4 regions of the Kribbella sp. NBC_01245 genome follow, and region 4 is predicted to be linked to each of the others. Evidence: riboswitches for the same ligand, from Rfam matches in the RefSeq annotation. Region 4 holds a riboswitch; each other region holds the start of a gene.
What was found. Region 4 has a riboswitch for cobalamin ahead of metE (5-methyltetrahydropteroyltriglutamate--homocysteine S-methyltransferase). Riboswitches for the same ligand answer to the same signal wherever they lie in the genome.

Region 1 (3,711 bases), 3.4 Mb from region 4:
ACGGCCGTGTCGTTGGCGATCTTCAGGAACGGTACGACGCCCTGGGACTCGCCGTTCGTACCTTTGATCTTGGCGCCGATCCCGCGCACCGGCGTCCAGTCGTTGCCCAGACCGCCCGAGTACTTCGCGAGCAACGCGTTGTTGCGGATGCTGGAGAAGATCGACGAGAGGTCGTCGTCCACGGTGGTCAGGAAGCACGACGACAGCTGCGGCCGGGTGGTGCCGGAGTTGAACAGCGTCGGCGTCGAGGACATGAACCGGAACGAGCTGAGCAGTTCGTAGAACTCGATCGCTCGCGCCTCGCGATCGTCCTCGCGCAACGCCATCCCCATCGCCACGCGCAGGAAGAACGCCTGCGGCAGCTCGAACCGGACCTTGTCGATGTGCAGCAGATACCGGTCGTACAAGGTCTGCAGACCGAGGAACGCGAACTGCAGATCGCGCTCGGGCCGGATCGCCTCGGCCAGCCGGCCCAGGTCGAACGTCGCCAACTCCGGATCGAGCAGCCCCGCCTCGATCCCGGCATCGACGTACTTCGGGAAATACTCGACGTACGCCGTGGCCATCTCGGCCTGACTCGCCTGCCGGGGTTCACCGTGGACCCGGCCGAGCGTCTCCCGGCGGATCTGGTCGAGCAGTAGTCGCGAGGCGGCGAAGCTGTACTCCGGCTCGGTCTCGACGAACGACCGCGCCGCCATCACCAGCGCCTGCTCGACCTCGTGCAGGGCGATGCCGTTGTAGCAGGAACCGAGCGTCTCGTTCAGGATCAGCTCGGGGTCGACCGAGTCGAGCCCGGCGGCCGCCTCGGCGATGATGACGCGCAGCCGGTCGAGATCCAGCGGCGCCGTACTGCCGTCGATCGCGCGCACCGTGATGACGATCGGCGCGGCCGTGTCGAGCTCACCGGCGTCGGCGGGTACGCGGGCCTTGGCGCGCTCCTCGCGGTACAGCACGTAAGCCCGGGCGACCTGATGCTCACCCGCGCGCATCAGCGCGAGCTCGACCTGGTCCTGGATCTCCTCGACCTGAACGCTCGGGCGGCCGGCAGCGCGCTTGCCCAGCGCCTCGACCACCTGCCCGGTAAGGGTGGCGACCAGGTCGCGAACGCGATGGCTGGCACCCGCGTCCGCGCCTTCGACGGCCAGGAAGGCCTTCGACAGCGCGACGCCGATCTTGCCCGCGTCGAACGCGGCGCTCCGCCCATCACGCCGTACGACGGTCAGGTCCTGAGTTGTTGCGGTGCTTCGGGAGGCCGAAGTGGTGGTCACAAGCTCTCTCTCCTCGCGAGCCTTGGCGGCCCGGAGCCTGCGGGACGGAGAGCACACGACGAGACGGCAGCGCCCATGGCGACGCGGCTGCACATCACGTCCGCGCAGCCCACCCACGAGGCCTCGGACAGCACGTACCGGCGGTACGCGCGCTGATGGCAGGTCTTCGGACTCACGGGCATGCCTGATACCAGGCGCTCCTACCGGCCGTCGCTTCCCGGACCAAGTGCTTCCAGTGCTGTTGACGACTTTCGTTCCCGTTCACCGCTGCGGGGCAGTTCCGGTTTCACACCGGATTCCCTCTTACCCCTGAACCCCTACACCTTGTGGTATAGATCGCCCAGGACCACCAGTGGTTGTGATGCTATCCCGCCTCAACACTTTCGCCCCGCACATCCTCCTCGCGTGTCGCGGTACCAGATCAAGCCGCCAGGGCGTGCAGATCCTGCAGCGTCATGATCTCGGAACCGTGGTGGATCAACTCCCGATTGAGGTGCAGCACCACATGCCCGAACGGCGCCGCCGCATCCAGCCCGGTGGCCTGGCTCAGCCCGATCGTCATCACCTCCTCCTCAGGTAACTCGGCGATCGACTCCTGCCACGCGTCGACCCAATGCGTCAGCCACGCGACGGCGTCCCGCGCGTTGCCATGCAAGGTGATGTCGGTCCGGCTCTGCCTGCTCTCGCCGAACGTCCACTCCCAGCGCTCGAAGAACGTCTCGGTCAAATGCGCGATCAACCACGCGATCGTCCGCGGCCCGCGATGATCCGGCTCAGCCGGCCACTGCGCCGCCCACTCGCCACTCCCATGCAGCCGGAACCGCCCCGGATAGTGCCGCCGCACAATCGTCAACGCCTCGTCACTCGGCCGCCAGAAGTACTGCTCATCAGTCAACTCGGCCAACCTGCCCGACAACACCAACCAGCTGAACCCCAACTGCCCTCGCACCATCGCCATAGCCGACTGCTGGTGCAGAATCTCCCAGTCAAATGGCTCCGGCATCCCACTTCTCCTCACCCCGCGTCGAACGTATGTTCGAATCATGCCTCGCCCGCAACGTCGAAGTCAAACCCCCGCGTGTCGATCACCCGTTCGAGTATGCCCATCTGCTATGCGCGGTTTCAAACGACTGACCTTTGCAGCTAGATGCAAACCATGGGACTTGTTCTGGTGCCCGTTCGACCGTTGGTGACGGACTGTGGTCAGCCTGAGCGGCTGAGATCGACGGCTGCCGACGCGGCTGCGCCGTGAATTCTGCACGTAGGCGGCGCGCCACGCGGTAAATGGTTGCCCGGACTGGATCCTCGTGCCACCCTGCGCACGCCCGCCAAGCCGTCCGCCGGGCCGCGCCGAAACGGCATTTGGCGAGTGCGGAGCGTACACGCCGGGCCCTTGTCCGGCGCCTTGCGCGGCCGCTTCAGCGCGGAGACACTTCCGGTGGATTCCGGGAGGGAAAAGATATGGCCGTCTTCAAAGAAGTGCGCCAGCTTCGCCTTGATCAGCTGGTTCTGAGTCCACAACAAGCACGCACCCGCGATGTCGAGAAAGGCCTGGACGAACTCGTCGAGAATATTCGCGTCCAGGGCCAGTTGGAGCCGATCATCGTGTCACCGGCATCGGAGGGGGACCGGTTCGAGATCGTCGCCGGACAACGGCGCTGGCTGGCGTTACGCCGCTTGGGCGCGGCGACGATCCACGCGGCGATCCTCGACCACCGCATCGACGAGGTGACAGCACAGGCCATCTCCGTCAGTGAAAACCTGGTCCGCCGTGACCTCAGCGGCAAGGACCTGATCAGCATCTGCACCAGACTGCACCATCGGTACGGCTCGGTGAAGGCCGTCGCGGAGGAACTCGGATTGCCGTACAACAAGGTTCGCAGCTATGTGAAGTTCGACCGGCTCCGGCCGGAACTGAAGACCCTGGTGGAATCGGGTCGGCTGGACATTAAATCAGCCATTCGTTTGGAAGATCATTATGGCGAGAGCATGGTCGAACTGCACAAATTGCAGACCATTGCCACCGCACTGGCCGAAATGACCAATGCGCAGAAGGCGGAGTACTTCCGGGCGATGCAGCTCGACCGGGCCGGTGGGGCGCCCGCCGCCGTCGCCGATGGCACGGCCGGCTACGGGCGGCGGGCGCCCGGCGCGGTCCGGCAGATCCTCGTGACCCTTCGCACCGATGAGGTCGAGCTGCTGCGGGAGTGGGCGAAAGAGCACCATCTGACCCAGGATGCCGCGGCGGGTCAGATCATCAGGGCACACCTCCGCCGGCACACCGCGGCCGTAAGACCGAAGCGCGGGGCCTGAGCAAGCGTGCAGAGTGATCCTAAGATCACTCTGCGCGTGGGCCGGCCGCCGCCATCGCGATGAAGCGGCGCATTCCGTCGGAGGTCGAGGTCATTCCACTGGGCAGCGGCACCACCGCGCCGGACGGGAG
Region 2 (3,711 bases), 2.9 Mb from region 4:
GGACGGACGTCTGGTTCCTGGCCCGCAGTTCGATCCCGCGGTGTGACGCGGTCACCTGCAGTACGGCGGGCGCGCTGGCGCTCGGCGCGGTCCGAGCGGCGCTGAGCCGCCAACTCCACACCGCCGATTCGCCCGGGTCCAGATCGCCATCGGAGACGGCCAACGGAGTCGCGCTCACTCCTTCAGCGGTGAGCGAAAGCGCCGGCTGCACGCGGGTCAGCGTCGAGCCGCTGCGGTTGGTCACGGTCGCCGACAAGGTGGTCGACTCACCCGCCGCGAGTGGTGCCACGCTGCCGATCGTCACGCCGAGCCGAGGATCACCGGCCGCCGGCAACGTGGTCCCGATCATCTCCGGCCCGGGACCAACGCCGATCGCGGATACCCGCTTCATGAACGCCTCGTGGGACAACCCGGCTTCGACGCCACGCCACATCTTCTGCGCGAGTACGCCGAAGGTCGGTTCGACGAGACCGTGTACGTCCAGCTCGTCGTAGTCGGCATTCACGAGGTCGTTCCAGACCGCCGACATCGCGCCACGCAACAACGGCTCGTCGGGGCTGACGGTCTGGCCGCCGGCGAATACGTGCGGCTGCCAGTTGTCGAACAGCCAGCGGCCGTCCAGTCCGCGACCGTGGTAGTAGTTCGCGAACGGCACGATGTAGAGCAGCGCGTCGTTCGTGTTGATCAGCGGATAGCCGTCGGCCACGGCCGCCTTCGGGCCGTACCAGCCGTTGTTCCACGAGTTGATCGTCACGTCGCGGTCGTAGCCGTCGGCGCTACCCGCCATCACCGAGAAGCTGCCCCACGCCGACGCGGTCTTGCCGAGACCACGAACGTGCGCGGTGATGTCGTTGAAGTAGTTGCGGTACTCCGGCTCGTACTCGCGGGGGTACTCGTCAGCGCCGACGTGTACCGCCGGCCCTTTGAACCAAGGCGTGAACTCGTCGAAGACCTCTTTCATAAACTGCGTCGTGGCCGGCTTGGTGAGATCGAGGTGGTCGGAGTTGCCGCCGTTCAGCCCGAGCGACGGGTCGAACTTGATGAACGCGCGCGCGTGCGCCGGCGCATCGATCTCCGGCACGATCGTCACGTGGTGATCCGCCGCCACCGACTCCAGCCGGTTCCAGTCGCTGCGGGTGAAGGCGCCATCCGCGGCGGCAAGGCCCTTGAACCGCGGATTGTCCGACGCCAGCCGGAACGCAGACTGCGCCTTCGACCAGTCGCCACCCGGCGCGGTGATCTCGTTGTCGTTCAGGTGGATCTGGAAGGTGTTGAGCTTGAACCAGCTCATGTAGCGCACGTAATCGCGGATGTACTTCTGGTCGAACCACCGGCGCCCGACGTCGAGCATGAACCCGCGCACGGCGTAGTTCGGCCAGTCGACCGCACTACCGACCGGCACCGACGCCTCGCCCGGGCTCTCCCGCACCAGCATCTGGAGCAGACTGCGTGTCGCCCAAAAGGCGCCGGTCGACGTACGACTGGTGATCCTCACGCCGTACGTCGTATCGAGTCGGTATCCCTCCTTCTTGGCGACGGGGGTGGGCCCGACCTCGGCCGTGGGGTCGACGCGGAGGGCGATATCGCGTCGTCCGGGGTTCGCGTCGATGGCGATCGGCGCGGTCCAGCCGGTGATCTCCCGCAGGTCGTCGCGGAGTTGCTCGGCCACGCCGCGCAGCGCCACCGCGTCAGCCGGGCGAACGGTCACCCGCACGTCGGCTCGGAGGATCAGCCGGCCGGTGCCGCCCGTCCATTGCTGCAAGGCGGGCACGACCGGCGGCGCCGCATTCGGGGGAGCCGCCGTGGCGGCCGGCGGAGGAGCCGCGAGACCACCGGCCGCTAGCAGGACTGCGATGAACAGACGGGCGGGACGATTCATCAAGGCTCCTTTAGTAAACAGCGAATGCCTGAAGCTGATCATTAGAGCTCACAACGCGCAGTTTCGCGCTTTCGTGGAGTGTTGAGCACGACGTCCCCGAGGTCAAGGCCTCAAGTGCGGGTCCGCTAGAGTTCGGGGGTCATCGACGGCCATGCAGGAACCCGGTGCGAGTCCGGGACGGTCCCGCCACTGTGACCCCGAACCTGGGGGAGTCAGGAACTGCCGCCGTCGGATCAGCCCACCCGGGGCGCGGACACCCCGAGGAAGGACGCCGGCCATGCCTTCGGTCACCCCTGAGCTTCTGCTGCTTTCCACCGCGGATACCGATCTGCTCGCGGCGTCCCAGGCGGGAGTGGGCTGGCGTGTTGCCAACCCGGCCCGCGTGGAGCTTGACTCGCTGTCCACCCTGCTTGACGGCATCGAGGTCGTAGTGGTCCGCCTTTTGGGCGGTCGCCGCGCCTGGGAGGAGGGCCTCGATGCCGTCATCTCCTCGGGTATTCCCACCGTCGTACTGAGCGGTGAGGCCGCTCCCGACGCCGAGCTGATGTCGATGTCGACCGTGCCTGCCGGTGCGGTGACCGAGGCGCTCGCCTACTTGCGCGAAGGCGGTTCGGCCAACCTGGCGAACCTCGCCGCGTTCTTGCGCGACACGTTGCTGCTCACCGGTGACACGTTCGAGCCGCCGCAGACGCTGCCGACGTACGGCGTGCGCGAGGGGCGTTCATTGGTCAGCGACGGGCGTCCCGTGATCGGCGTCGTGTACTACCGTGCCCACGAGATCAGCGGCAACACCGCCTTCGTGGACGCCCTGGCCGACGCGATCGAGGCCGCCGGTGCGCAGGCGCTGCCGATCTACTGCGGCACCTTGCGCGGGCTCGACCCGTCCTCCGATGAGAACGCCGAGCTGTTCGGTCTGCTGAGCCGTTGCGACACCCTGGTCACCACCTTGCTCGCCGCGGGCGGAACGGTCGCGGCCGACGCGAGCGCGGGTGGCGCCGACGACGCGTGGGACGCGGGTGCGCTGGCCTCGCTGGACATCCCGTTGATCCAGGGCCTCGCGCTGACCTCGACGCGCGAGGTGTGGGAGGCGAGCGACGCGGCGATCACTCCGCTGGACGCCGCCACGCAGGTCGCGATTCCGGAGTTCGACGGCCGCCTGATCAGCATCCCGTTCTCCTTCAAGGCGTACGACTCCGAGGGTGTCGCGTCGTACGCGCCGGACCTGGAGCGATGCGCGCGCCTCGCCGGGATCGCCGTCGCGCAGGCGCGGCTGCGGCACGTCGAGCCGAAGGACAAGAAGCTCGCGCTCGTGCTCTCGTCGTACCCGACCAAGCACGCCCGGATCGGCAACGCGGTCGGCCTCGACACGCCTGCCAGCGCCGTCGTACTGCTGGGGCAGTTGCAGGAAGCCGGGTATGACCTCGGCAATCTGGATCTCGCGTCGTTGCAGGGGAGTGATGGCGCGGACGGGCTGATCCACCGGCTGATCGCGGCGGGTGGGCATGACGTCGATTGGCTGACCGACGAGCAGCTCGCGAACGCGGTCGCGAAGGTGCCGCTTTCGACGTACGCGAAGTGGTTCGGTGCGGTGCCTTTGTCGTTGCGGGAGGCAATGACCGAGGCGTGGGGTGAGGCGCCGGGTGAGTTGTACGTCGATAACTCCGGGACGGAGCCGGCGATTGCCCTTGCGGCGTTGAGGTTTGGCAACGTCGTCCTGATGATCCAGCCGCCCAGGGGGTTCGGGGAGAATCCGGTCGCGATCTACCACGATCCGGAGATGGCGCCTTCGCATCACTACCTGGCGGCTTATCGCTGGCTCGAGAATTCGCCTT
Region 3 (3,711 bases), 890 kb from region 4:
GGCCAGCAGAACGGGCTGACCCAGGTAGTCCTGCTCGCGATCGGCCTGGGCGCGGTTGTCGTGTTCGCGCCGCGGCTGCTGCCGGCCGGGACGTTCGCGATCCGCCGGGGGCTGCCGTCGGTCGTGGCCTTGCGGGGCATGGTCGCGTCGGCCGGATTCGGCGCCGAGGTATTCCTGCCGCTGATGCTGACCCGTGAGCGCGGGCTGTCCCCGGCGTTCGCGGGCCTGGTGCTGACGGTGAGCGCGCTCGCGTGGTTCAGCGCCTCCTGGTACCGCGGGCGCCCGAACCAGCCGCTGTCGCACTCCGCCTTCATGCAACTCGGTATGGCGTCGATCGTCGTCGGAATCGGTACGGCCGTCCTGACGCTCAACCCGTCCGTACCGGTCGTGGTCGGCGTACTCGGCTGGGGTCTCGCCGGTCTCGGCATGGGCACGGTCTTCCCAACGCTGTCCGTGCTGATCCTCGAGTACTCGTCACGCGAGGAGCAGGGCGCAAACAGCTCCGCACTCCAGCTCAGCGACTCTCTCGCCACTGCGACCGTACTGGCCATCGGTGGTTCGCTCTTCGCCGCAATCGAGCCCCACTCACCGATGACCGCCTACCTCACGGCGTTCGGTCTCCCCGCCCTAATCGCCCTACTAGGCGTCTGGACGGCACGGCGTACCTAGTCCTTGGAGGCGCTGACCGCGATGCCGGCGCCGAGCCCGATGATCATCAGGCCGCCGGTACCGCCGACCAGTTCAAGTCGCTTGGGGGATCGGGCGAACCACTGGCGGGCAGTACCGGCCACTAGCGCCCACACGCTGTCGCTGACCAAGGCGATCAGTACAAAGGTCAGACCGAACAGCAGGATCTGCAGACCCGCGTGCCCGGCAGAGCGGTCCACAAACTGCGGAAGTACGGCCGCGAAGAACACGGCGGTCTTCGCGTTAGTGACCCCCACCAGAAAGCCCTGCCACATAGCCTGGCGTGCACGCGTGGTGGTGTTTCCGCTGGTCAGAGCCGCTACCAGCGAACGCCGTTGGCGAAAGGCCTGCACGCCGAGATAGACCAAGTACGCCGCGCCGGCGAGCTTCACGACCAGCAGTGCGACGGAGCTGGCGGCGATGAGCGTGCCAAGGCCGACGGCCACGGCGGCGAGCATGACGCCCGCACCGATGGCGTTGCCGGCCATCGTGAGCAGCGCCTCGCGACGACCGGCGGCGAGGGCTCGGCCGACGATGAACAGGACACTCGGACCCGGCACCACGATGATGATCAGAGCGGTGAGGGCGAACGCGAGCAAGTGCTGCGTGGACGGCATCGCCCCAGCGTAGATGCGCTTCGGCACCACCGCCTCACCTTTTGAGCGGTCTGGCCGCCTGAGCCGGCAGGGCGTGATGCATCACGCGTTGACCCGGGTGGGGGTGGGGACCTACGGTTCGAGAGCCATCTGCGATGTCATGAGGGAAACCGGTGCAAGACCGGTACGGCCGCGCCACTGTAATCGAGCAGCCGCTCGGAAGTCAGGACGCTCAGGCATCGCAGCCTTTCAATGGGGACGCGCATTTCCCCAGGAGGTTCACCGATGACTGTTCCCACGCCTGCCCGCGCCGTCGCCGCTCCGGCGATCTCGCTCCCGATCGCCATGCTCACCCTTGGCCTGCTGCTGGTGCTCGCCTACCTGGTCACGTTCGACCAGGGTGCGTTGTCCCGGTCCGGCATGCTCATGCACGAGCTGATGCACGACGGCCGCCACCTGCTCGGCGTCCCCTGCCACTAGAGCCGACGATCATGCGCACCTTCAGCTCCCTGCTGGTGCGTGGACTGATCGCGGGACTTTTCGCCGGCCTGCTGGCCGGAACCTTCGCGTACGTGATGGGCGAACCGCACATCGACGCCGCGATCGCCATCGAAGAGGCCGGCGCGCCCACGCACACGCATTCTGACGATCCCGCCGCTACTGAGGCAGAGGAAGAACCTCTGGTCAGCCGCAACGGCCAGCGGGCCGGGTTGTTCCTCGCGACCAGCCTGTACGGCGTCGCGCTCGGCGGCATCTTCGCGGTCGCCTTCACGCTGCTGCGACGACGCCTTCGCACCACCAGCGACTCGTACGCCGCCCTCGGGCTCGCCGCCGCGGGCTTCATCGGCATCGTGCTGGTGCCGTTCCTGAAATACCCGGCCAATCCGCCGGCCGTCGGTGATCCCGAGACGATCACCAAGCGCACCATCTCGTACTTGCTGCTCCTGGTAATCGGACTGCTCGCGGTCTGGGCCGGCGTCGCCGCCGCGCGCTGGGCCGAGGCCCGGTTCACCGAACCCCCGGCCTGGGTACGTCTTGCCTTCGGGACGGCGGCGTTCGCGGTCACGGTCATCGCCGCGTACTTGATCCTCCCGGCCGTCAACGAGGTCCCCGGCACCTTCCCGGCGACCCTGCTCTGGCAGTTCCGGCTGTCCGCGCTCGGCACCCAAACCGTGCTCTGGCTGTTGCTCGGATTCGCCTTCGCGGGACTCGCCGACCGCCGGCTCAAGCCGGTCGGCACGGTCGTACCGGCCGCCACGGGTGGTGTCGCCTGATCAAGCTCACGCTCGTCGCCCACGCACTGACTCCCGGCCTCCGGGGGATGGTGCTGGGCGGCGATGGTGAGCCTGATCCGGCCGGCCTCCGCGCCATCGGCCAGGTCATTGCCAAGGGCAACGGGTTCGACGCGGAGGCCGAGGCGTGGGTGTCGCCCGAGGTGGCCGCGCAACGGACGGCCGAGGAGTTCGGACTGCGGGCGCGGATCTCGCCGCGGTTGCGCGATCGGGAGTACGGCGACTGGGCCGGTCGCCGCTTCGAGGACCTGCTCACCAGCGAACCCGGTATCCAGAGCTGGATCGCCTCGCCGGAGGCCGCGCCACCAGGCGGCGAATCGGCCGACGACCTGATCGCCCGGGCCGGCAGTTGGCTCGACGATCTCGCGGCCGAACCCGACACCGCGATTCGCCGTACGGTCGTGGCCGTCGTGCATCCCACCGTGGTCGCCGCCCTCGCCCTCCGCGCGATTGCCGGCCCGTCGTCCGGCCTGCGCCGCCTCGACATCCGCCCGCTCACCCGCGTCCGCCTCACCGCCCGCCGCGGCACCTGGTCCCTCCGCCTCTGACCCGTTTCCGTTAGGGACTTCCGGCCGTAGCGGTGGGCTGTCAGACTGGCGCTCGCTGTGTTGACCGGGCCACGGGGGAGTGCTGATGACGGAGTCGGAGGAACGACTCGAGCGGTTGCAGTTCCGCGCTCGCAATGTCGCTCCCGAGGTGGCGGTCTGGGAGGCGCGCGCCTACTTCGCATCCCTCGCGCCGGGCGACGCCCGTGAACTCGCCGAGCGTTATCCCGACCACGTCGGCAGCCTGGACGGCGTACCAGTCGAGTTGCGGTACTACGCGAACCGCCTCCGCATCGACGCCGAGCGGAACCGCCTCACCGCCCTGCCGAAACCCAGCAAGGACGAGCGCAAGCGCCTTGCAACGCTCAACGAGATGCTCACCCCGACTCGCTCGCTGGGCGTCGACCCTGCCACCGGCAAGCGCGTCGTTGTCGAGCAGTACCGCCAGTTCCTCTCGGTCGACCCCACCCGCGACGGCTGCGCGGTCGAGGTGCTCGGCGATCTCGACAATGCCCGCCAGGTCGCCGTACTGGTGCCGGGTATGGGCAACGACCTCGAGACGTTGCGCTCCCAGGCCGACCGGGCGCACAC
Region 4 (3,711 bases):
CACTCGTCGCCTCTTGGCCGAGCGCGTCATCGGCCTGCTCACCTCGGGCGCGATCGGGGCGTTGCTGGTGGTCGTTTCGGATCTGGTGGCGCGCCAGATCTTCGCACCGACGACGTTGCCGGTAGGCATCGTGACGGCCTTTCTCGGCGCGCCGTACCTGCTCATCTTGATGGCCCGCGCGAATCGCGTCGGGCGCGGAGGCTGACCTATGGCACTCGAAGCGCAGCACCTCAATCTTGGGTACGACGATCGGCCGGTGGTCGCGGATCTCTCGGTCCGGATCCCGGCCGGCCGGGTGACCGTCATCGTGGGCGCGAACGCGTGCGGCAAGTCGACGCTGCTCCGCGGTCTGGCCCGGCTGCTCGCACCCCGAGGCGGCGTCGTACTGCTCGACCACGTGGACGTCACGCGGCTGCCCGGGGGCGTACTCGCGACCCGGCTCGGCATGCTGCCGCAACAACCCATCGCGCCGGACGGCATCACGGTCGCGGACCTGGTCGGACGCGGGCGTCATCCGCACCAGCGCTGGTTCCGGCAATGGTCGAAGCAGGACGAACAGGCCGTGCTCGATGCACTAAAGGCGACAGACACGCTGGATCTGGCCGATCGCTCGCTGGACGAGTTGTCCGGTGGGCAGCGCCAGCGGGTCTGGATCGCGCTCGCCCTCGCGCAGGACGCCGAGATCATGCTGCTGGACGAGCCGACCACGTTCCTCGACCTGGCGCATCAGCTGGAAGTGCTCGATCTCGTCCACGATCTCAACGTCGTACGGGGTAAGACGATCGTGCTGGTCCTCCACGATCTCAACCTGGCCAGCCGGTATGCGGACCACCTGATTGCTCTCAAAGGCGGTCAGGTGGTCGCCGAAGGCCCGCCGCGCGACGTGGTGACGGCGGAGCTGGTCGAGGAGGTCTTCGGTCTGCCTTGTGCCGTGATCGAGGACCCGCTGACCGGAACGCCGCTGGTGTTGCCAAAACCACGTCGCACAATGGCTTTGAACGACTAGGCTGGCGAGTGCTGAAGGTTCACCCGGTCAGAAACGGCTGGGTGAGGCAACAGGGAACCCGGTGTGAATCCGGGACTGCCCCGCAGCGGTGAACGGGAACGACCGCCGTCAGAAGCACTGGACTAGCGTCTGGGAAGCGACGGCCAGTAGGTCCACCGGTCGCGAGACCGGCCTGCCCGTGAGTCCGAAGACCTGCCTTCAAGCCCGTGCGCCGACCGGTGCGCGGGGGTCGCCGGTCCCGTGGGAGGGCCAGCCCGGGCTCGGCCGCGATGGCCGGTTCCGTCTCCTCTCTCGGCGTCAGGCGATCCGGCCGCACGCTCGCGAGGAGAGAGACGTGAACATCAACACCACTGTGCTGGGCTATCCGAGAATCGGGCCCCGGCGCGAGCTGAAGCAGGCCGTCGAGCGGTACTGGGCCGGCGACCTGGATGCCTCCGCCCTCGCCGACGTGGCGCAAACCCTTCGCCGGGAGACCTGGAACGACCTGGCCGGGCGCGGTCTGGACGTCCTGCCCGGCAACACTTTTTCGTACTACGACCAGATGCTCGACCACATCCAGCTGTTCGACGCCGTGCCCGGGCGCTACCGCTCGCTCGGTCTGACCGATCTGGACATGTACTTCGCGATGGCGCGTGGCCGGGACGAGGTGGCGCCGCTCGAGCTGACCAAGTGGTTCGATACGAACTACCACTACCTGGTGCCGGAGCTGGACGAGTCGACGGTCTTCCGCCTTGCGGGCGACAAGCCGCTCGCGGAGCTTGCCGAAGCGTCCGCACTCGACGTGAACACCCGCCCGGTGCTGATCGGGCCGCTGACGTTCTTGCTGCTCTCGAAGCCTTCCGCGGAGGCTGGTGCGTCCTTCCAGCCGTTGGATCTGCTGGATCAGCTGGTCGAGGTGTACGCCGAACTGCTCGCGCATCTCGCCGATGCCGGGGCCGAGTGGGTCCAGCTGGACGAACCGGCGTACGTCGCAGATCGCAGCCAGGCGGAGCTCGACGCGCTGTCCTCGGTCTATCGGCGGCTCTCCGCTCTGCCGAACCGCCCGAAACTCCTTGTAGCAGGGTATTTCGGCGACCTCGGCCCAGCCCTTCCGTTGCTCGCGGCAACCGATGTCGACGGTATCGCGGTTGACCTCGTGGCTGCGCCGTCCGTTCAGCTCACAGGTTTGCCAGGGCTCGCCTCAAAGCAGCTCGTCGCGGGCGTGGTGGACGGCCGGAACATCTGGCGAGCCGATCTCGGCGCGATCCTCACCACCTGCGCGACGCTGCTCGGGGCCTGCGCCGAGTTGACGATTTCGACCTCATGCTCGTTGCTGCACGTGCCGTACGACGTTGAGGTGGAGGCGGGCCTCGATCGCGATGTCCGCAAGCGCCTCTCCTTCGCCCGGCAGAAGGTCGACGAGGTGGTACTGCTCGGCCGGGCCTTGCGCGACGACTCGGGCGTGCTCGTCGACCTGGCCAGCGGCACCGCGGTACCGGGCATCGGCGAGTCTTGGCGGCGACCGACGGACCCGAGCCGCAACGCCGCGATCCGTGCCCGGGTTGAAGGTTTGATGCCCGCGGACCGCCAGCGTGCGCCGTACGACGAAAGGGCGATCGCGCAGCAGGAAGCCCTCGCCCTGCCGTCGTTGGCGACCACCACGATCGGGTCGTTCCCACAGACCTCCGACGTACGCCGGGCGCGAGCGGATCTGCGCGCGGGACGGATCGACCAGGCGGCGTACGACGCGTTGATGCGGGCCGAGATCGAGCGGGTGATCCGGTTGCAGGAGTCGATCGGGCTGGACGTTCTTGTTCACGGTGAGCCTGAACGCAACGATATGGTCCAGTACTTCGCGGAACGGCTCGACGGGTTCGCGACGACCGACCTCGGCTGGGTTCAGTCGTACGGCACTCGTTGCGTGCGCCCGCCGATCCTCTTTGGCGACGTGTCGCGCCCGGAGCCGATGACCGTCACCTGGGCGACGTACGCCGCCTCGCTGACGGATCGACCGGTGAAGGGCATGCTGACCGGGCCGGTGACGATCCTGGCCTGGTCGTTCGTGCGGGACGATCAGCCGTTGGGGGACACCGCGGACCAGGTCGCACTCGCACTGCGCGACGAGATCGCCGACCTGGTCGAGGCGGGAATCGCGGTCGTGCAGGTGGATGAGCCCGCGCTGCGCGAACTGCTGCCGCTACGCGAGGCTGAGCGCAAGGCGTACCTGGACTGGTCCGTCGCGTCGTTCCGGCTGGCGACGGGTGGTGCGCCCGCGCGGGTTCAGATCCACACGCACCTTTGCTATTCGGAGTTCGGCGCGGTCATCGCGGGTATCGACGGGCTCGACGCGGACGTCACGACGATCGAGGCCGCGCGTTCCCGGATGGAGGTGCTCGCCGACCTGGCCGCGATCGGCTTCCGCCGCGGCGTTGGGCCCGGGGTTTACGACATCCACTCGCCGCGGGTGCCTTCGGTGGAGGAGCTGGCCGGTCTGCTCGGCGATGCGCTCGGGTCCGTGCCGGCGGATCGCCTGTGGGTGAACCCGGACTGCGGTCTGAAGACTCGCGGTTATGCCGAGGCCGAGCCGGCCCTGCGCAACCTCGTCGCCGCTGCGCGGTTGGCGCGACTGGTGCACCCCTCCTGAACGCCAGGCCGGTGGGGTTCCTGGGGAGTCGCCCACCGGCCTGGTCCTTACTGCGTGATGCTGATCGGGCCGTTGTTGCTGA

Region 1: it holds a riboswitch for cobalamin, as region 4 does, so the genes downstream of both, OG394_RS38955 (ribonucleoside-diphosphate reductase subunit alpha) here and metE (5-methyltetrahydropteroyltriglutamate--homocysteine S-methyltransferase) in region 4, are expected to answer to the same signal.
Region 2: it holds a riboswitch for cobalamin, as region 4 does, so the genes downstream of both, cobN (cobaltochelatase subunit CobN) here and metE (5-methyltetrahydropteroyltriglutamate--homocysteine S-methyltransferase) in region 4, are expected to answer to the same signal.
Region 3: it holds a riboswitch for cobalamin, as region 4 does, so the genes downstream of both, OG394_RS27210 (CbtB domain-containing protein) here and metE (5-methyltetrahydropteroyltriglutamate--homocysteine S-methyltransferase) in region 4, are expected to answer to the same signal.

What each region holds. Positions count from the first base shown of each region.
Region 1 covers NZ_CP108487.1:8,463,075-8,466,785, forward strand. Annotated here, with positions in the region: gene OG394_RS38955 (ribonucleoside-diphosphate reductase subunit alpha) at 1-1,268, opposite strand, end outside; cobalamin riboswitch at 1,409-1,634, opposite strand; gene OG394_RS38960 (DinB family protein) at 1,690-2,271, opposite strand; gene OG394_RS38965 (ParB/RepB/Spo0J family partition protein) at 2,730-3,581, shown strand; gene OG394_RS38970 (B12-binding domain-containing radical SAM protein) at 3,607-3,711, opposite strand, start outside.
Region 2 covers NZ_CP108487.1:2,168,024-2,171,734, reverse strand. Annotated here, with positions in the region: gene OG394_RS09605 (family 20 glycosylhydrolase) at 1-1,879, opposite strand, end outside; cobalamin riboswitch at 1,991-2,121, shown strand; gene cobN (cobaltochelatase subunit CobN) at 2,157-3,711, shown strand, end outside.
Region 3 covers NZ_CP108487.1:5,961,493-5,965,203, forward strand. Annotated here, with positions in the region: gene OG394_RS27200 (MFS transporter) at 1-669, shown strand, start outside; gene OG394_RS27205 (LysE family translocator) at 666-1,304, opposite strand; adenosylcobalamin (AdoCbl) riboswitch at 1,421-1,533, shown strand; gene OG394_RS27210 (CbtB domain-containing protein) at 1,569-1,763, shown strand; gene OG394_RS27215 (CbtA family protein) at 1,775-2,557, shown strand; gene OG394_RS27220 (histidine phosphatase family protein) at 2,605-3,123, shown strand; gene OG394_RS27225 (alpha/beta hydrolase) at 3,209-3,711, shown strand, end outside.
Region 4 covers NZ_CP108487.1:5,070,458-5,074,168, reverse strand. Annotated here, with positions in the region: gene OG394_RS22895 (FecCD family ABC transporter permease) at 1-205, shown strand, start outside; gene OG394_RS22890 (ABC transporter ATP-binding protein) at 209-1,006, shown strand; cobalamin riboswitch at 1,005-1,220, shown strand; gene metE (5-methyltetrahydropteroyltriglutamate--homocysteine S-methyltransferase) at 1,341-3,629, shown strand; gene OG394_RS22880 (glycosyl hydrolase family 28 protein) at 3,677-3,711, opposite strand, start outside.